2 regions of the Pseudocitrobacter sp. 73 genome follow, and region 2 is predicted to be linked to the other one. Evidence: predicted binding sites of a transcription regulator. Region 2 holds the regulator's gene; the other holds the start of a gene.
What was found. The regulator PurR, encoded in region 2, represses purine synthesis genes. The targets are predictions, from matches to a motif close to CANGCAAACGTTTGCNTG.

Region 1 (2,411 bases), on a different contig from region 2:
TAGGCTTAAGCCAGTTTTGACTGCGCCCAGCTAATTCCACTGGCGTACTCCGGCGGCAGCAGTGGTGTGAGGGCTTCAAGCGTGGCGCTTAAACGCCCGGTATCACAGTCGTTCAGGTTGAGATGACCGACTTTCCGGCCCGGCCTAACCTCTTTGTCGTACCAGTGCAGATGTACCAGCGGCAGCTTCAACCAGTCGTAGTTCAGGTCGCTGCCAATCAGGTTAACCATTACCGACGGGCTGTTGACCACTGGCGGCGGCAGCGGCAAATCGGTGATAGCGCGCAGGTGCAGTTCAAACTGGCTGATGGAGGCGCCGTTTTGCGTCCAGTGACCGCTGTTATGTACGCGCGGAGCCAGCTCGTTAATCAGCAGTCCAGCAGGGGTAATGAAGCACTCCATCGCCATCACGCCCACGTAGTTCAGCTCGTGCATAATTGCTGACAGCATGCTTTCGGCCTGGTTTTGCTGCTGTGCGTTCGCCTGGGGGAACGCCACGCTCATGCGCAGAATGCCATCCTGATGCAGGTTGTGGGTCAGCGGATAGAACACGGTGCTGCCATCGTGGGCACGCGCGCCAACCAGCGAGACTTCACCGGAGAAATTAATGCCCTGCTCAACGATACATTCGCCATAGCATTCGTCAGGCAACTGAGCGGTCTCATCTGCGCGTAAGCGCCACTGACCGCGACCATCGTAACCGCCGGTGCGACGCTTCACGATTGCCAGCTCCCCCAGACGTTCGAAAACGTCAGGCCACTGGCTTTGCTCCGCCAGCAGTTGCCACGGCGCGGTAGGCAGGCTGAGTTTGTCGAACAGCTGCTTTTGCGTCAGACGATCGGCAATAATCGGGAATACGTCGCGATTAACGAATGCCGGATGCAGCGCCAGCTCGCGGGTTAACGCGGTTTCCGGCCAGCGTTCAATTTCAGCGGTGATGACGCTTTGCTGAAAAGGCACCGCTTCCGGTGAGGCTTCCAGACCAACGGGCCACACGGCAATGCCCAGCGGCTCGCCGGCCTGACGCAGCATGCGCCCCAGTTGGCCGTTGCCCAGTACGCAAACCTGCTTCATGCGTCACCCCGCGGGTCCGGGTTTTCCAGGACTTCATCGGTTTGCGCGCGACGCCATTCCGCCAGGCGTTGATGCAGCTCGGCATCGTGCTGGGCAAGAATCTGCGCGGCCAGCAGGGCGGCGTTAGCGGCACCCGCTTTTCCAATCGCCAGTGTTCCGACCGGAATACCGCGCGGCATTTGCACGATGGAATAGAGACTATCGACACCGCTCAGGGCAGCGCTTTGTACTGGCACACCCAGCACCGGTACTAATGTTTTTGCGGCAATCATGCCCGGCAGATGCGCCGCGCCGCCTGCACCCGCGATGATCACCTGATAGCCGTTTTCTTCGGCGCTTTCGGCGAAGCTGAACAGTTTATCGGGCGTGCGGTGGGCGGAAACCACTTCGACATGATGAGGAACATTCAGGATATCAAGAACTTCGGTAGCAAACTGCATGGTAGCCCAGTCGCTTTTGGACCCCATCACGATAGCGATACGTGCCGGATTATTGCGGGAAGACATACGTCTTAAAACTCCTGTGGGTGTGCTGCACACGACGTTGTAGGCCACAGAGAATAGCATGGAAAATGGACAAGGAAAACGGTTGCGTAGGCGTGAGTGCTGGGTTTCTTCTTTCTGTAACAATAAAAACGAGATGTCATTTTTTTCTGTTTTAAAAGGATGCTCACTAATAGCCTGGTAATGAATCTGATTAGCAATATAACGTATTTTATTTAATTGGATAATTCCTGAAAAATAATAAATACCCATGGGTAGATATATCGGTAATTTTAATTGCAAGAGGTGAATGAATTGTAGTTACGGTGCGCATTTTTAGTCGTAAATACTGTAATAATTAAAATAAATAACAACGATATTCTTCAGGTGTTTTAAAGATACGATAACAAATAAATATCTGTTTAATTTTTATCTTGATAAATCATATAATTAAAACAGAGTTAAACACCAGGTTAGACCTCTTTTTTTTTGCAGGAATATCTCCTATGCTGCCGTTGTTGTCTCATTGGAACGATGAATATAAAGCTTCATTTGAAAGCGATAAATTAAACGGATTGATTATTTAAACTATCTACAACGACATGGTATTTAAAATGAAAAAAGCAGGAATGATATTTTCTGCGGCGGGACTGGTATTGCTGTTATCCGGGTGCGTTATTGCACCTCCACAGGAGAACAGTAAACATCACCACCGCCATAATAATGAAATGATTACCCGCGATGGCGCTACGCTGCCGGATTGCCAGACACTCCCCGATGCCAGTCAGGCGGATAACGGTTCACGTTGCTGGTACCGCTAAATAAGAGGTTTAATGATGAAAGCAAAAATAGTTAT
Region 2 (2,411 bases):
AGCTGCATCGTGTGCCTTCTGCTATCAGCTATACGGTGCGTCAACTTGAGGAGTGGCTGGCTGTTCCGCTCTTCGAACGCCGTCATCGGGATGTGGAATTAACCCCGGCAGGGGCATGGTTTTTGAAGGAGGGACGCTCTGTTATCAAAAAAATGCAGATCACCCGTCAGCAGTGTCAACAGATAGCCAATGGCTGGCGAGGACAGCTGGCGATTGCGGTAGACAATATCGTAAAACCAGAGCGCACCCGACAAATGATTGTCGATTTTTATCGCCACTTCAGTGATGTAGAGCTGCTGGTGTATCAGGAAGTATTTAATGGCGTGTGGGATGCGCTGGCGGATGGGCGAGTTGAGTTAGCGATTGGCGCGACGCGCGCGATACCGGTTGGTGGTCGCTATGCGTTTCGGGATATGGGCATGCTGAGCTGGCAGTGCGTGGTAGCCCGTTCCCATCCACTGGCGCAAATGACAGGGCCACTCAGTGATGATGTGTTGCGCAACTGGCCGTCGCTGGTGCGTGAAGATACGTCACGTTCGTTACCTAAACGTACCACATGGTTGCTGGATAATCAGAAAAGGGTCGTGGTGCCTGACTGGGAATCGTCAGAAACCTGCTTATCCGCAGGGTTATGCGTTGGCATGGTGCCAGAGCATTTTGCGCGACCGAAGGTAGATAAAGGCGAATGGGTTGCTCTGGAACTGGAAAACCCGTTTCCCGATGCGGCCTGTTGTCTGACCTGGCAGCAAAACGACAGTTCACCGGCGCTAAGCTGGTTATTAGCCTATTTGGGGGACAGTGAAACGTTGAACAGTGAATGGTTGCGAACGCCCGCAGCGAGCGTTCGCAAAGAGGCTTAACGACGATAGTCGCGGAACGGGCCGTCGGCCACGGAGCGGCGTTCAATCAGGCGTGGGTGCACCTCGATGGACTGCGACTCTTCGCGTTTACTGACAATTCGGTCCATCAGCATGTTGAAGGCGGTTTCCCCGAGGGAATCCTTCGGCTGGTGGATGGTGGTCAGTGCTGGCGTAAAGAAACGCGAGTTGCGCACGTTGTCGTAACCAATCAGCGAGATATCCTGCGGCACGCGCAGCCCCATTTCGTCTGCGGCGCATAATGCGCCCATTGCCATGACATCGCCACCGCAGAAGATAGCGGTAGGGCGCGGATTCTGGGACAGAATTTGCTGCATTGCACGATAACCGGATTCCGGTTCAAAATCACCCTGAACAATCCAGTTTTCCGGCACCTTAATCATCATCTCTTCCATGGCTTTCATAAAGCCAGCCAGACGACCCGCACCCGTATTGCGCTCAAGTGGGCCTGGGATAACGCCAATTTCGCGATGCCCACGCTCCACCAGATAACGGCCGGCCATATAGCCGCCTTCGAAGGCGTTATCGATAACCGAATCGGTAAAGTCGGCTTTCGCTTCACCCCAGTCCATAACCACCATCGGAATATGACGGTACTCTTCCAGCATCTGCAGCAGTGGTTCCGGATATTCGGAACACATTACCAGCAGACCATCGACGCGTTTCTGCGCCATCATGGAGAGGTATGCGCGCTGTTTCTCAAGATTGTTCCACGCGTTGCCGAGGATCAGGGTATAGCCTTTCTGGAAGCAGTTTTTCTCAACAGCTTCAATAATTTCTGCAAAGTAGGCAGCTTCACTGCTGGTCGCCAACAAACCAATGGATTTGGTGTGATTGACCTTCAGGCTGCGGGCCACGGCGCTGGGAGAGTAGTGCAATTCTTTGATTGCCGCCCACACCGCTTCACGCGTCTCTTCGGCGACAAAACGCGTCTTGTTAATCACATGTGATACAGTTGTAGTGGAAACGTTTGCGCGCTTCGCTACATCTTTAATAGTTGCCATTCCATCTCACTCCAGACCCGGGCCTGCCCCTGATCGATTCAATACGAAAACGTTTGCCTTCACTCACCCTGGCGCAATGTTATGAATTGCGGTTCGCCGGGAAAACGACACAGGACGACAGGAGGGGGTCAATGGCCGATACACTTTTTAATAAGCGTCGAATTTTGTCTTATCTTTGACAAAAGTGGAAGCGCAAAATCGGTTATTGCGTGAAATCCGGGAAGATTTTTGCGAATAAGTGTGCAAAAATGACATAGCTCACTTTTGGTGTGGGGATAATAAGGAGAAAAATTGATGAGTACTGAACTGAAGATGTCAATTACCACTACGGTTATTACGCTGGCGCTGATCGTTGCTGCCGCGCTGACCGCCGTCCTGCATTAACCCATCCTAAAGGGAGAGACGGCTCTCCCTCTCTGCGATTGTTATCATTTCAGCAAAAATATTTTGCTGATTTGTTCACTTCTGTTTTTTTGTGATTGATGTCATGCTTTTGCATTCTGTTGTCACGCCGCCCTGCGTTAGCGGC

Region 1: a site for PurR is predicted at 1,651-1,668, ahead of purE (5-(carboxyamino)imidazole ribonucleotide mutase). Genes of this name have one in related genera too.

The regions. Positions count from the first base shown of each region.
Region 1 covers NZ_VTZO01000020.1:4,911-7,321, forward strand. The annotation lists gene purK (5-(carboxyamino)imidazole ribonucleotide synthase) at 6-1,073, opposite strand; gene purE (5-(carboxyamino)imidazole ribonucleotide mutase) at 1,070-1,579, opposite strand; gene F0Q32_RS18825 (hypothetical protein) at 2,170-2,376, shown strand; gene F0Q32_RS18830 (hypothetical protein) at 2,389-2,411, shown strand, end outside.
Region 2 covers NZ_VTZO01000008.1:174,057-176,467, reverse strand. The annotation lists gene punR (DNA-binding transcriptional activator PunR) at 1-860, shown strand, start outside; gene purR (HTH-type transcriptional repressor PurR) at 857-1,882, opposite strand; gene F0Q32_RS08070 (YnhF family membrane protein) at 2,177-2,266, shown strand.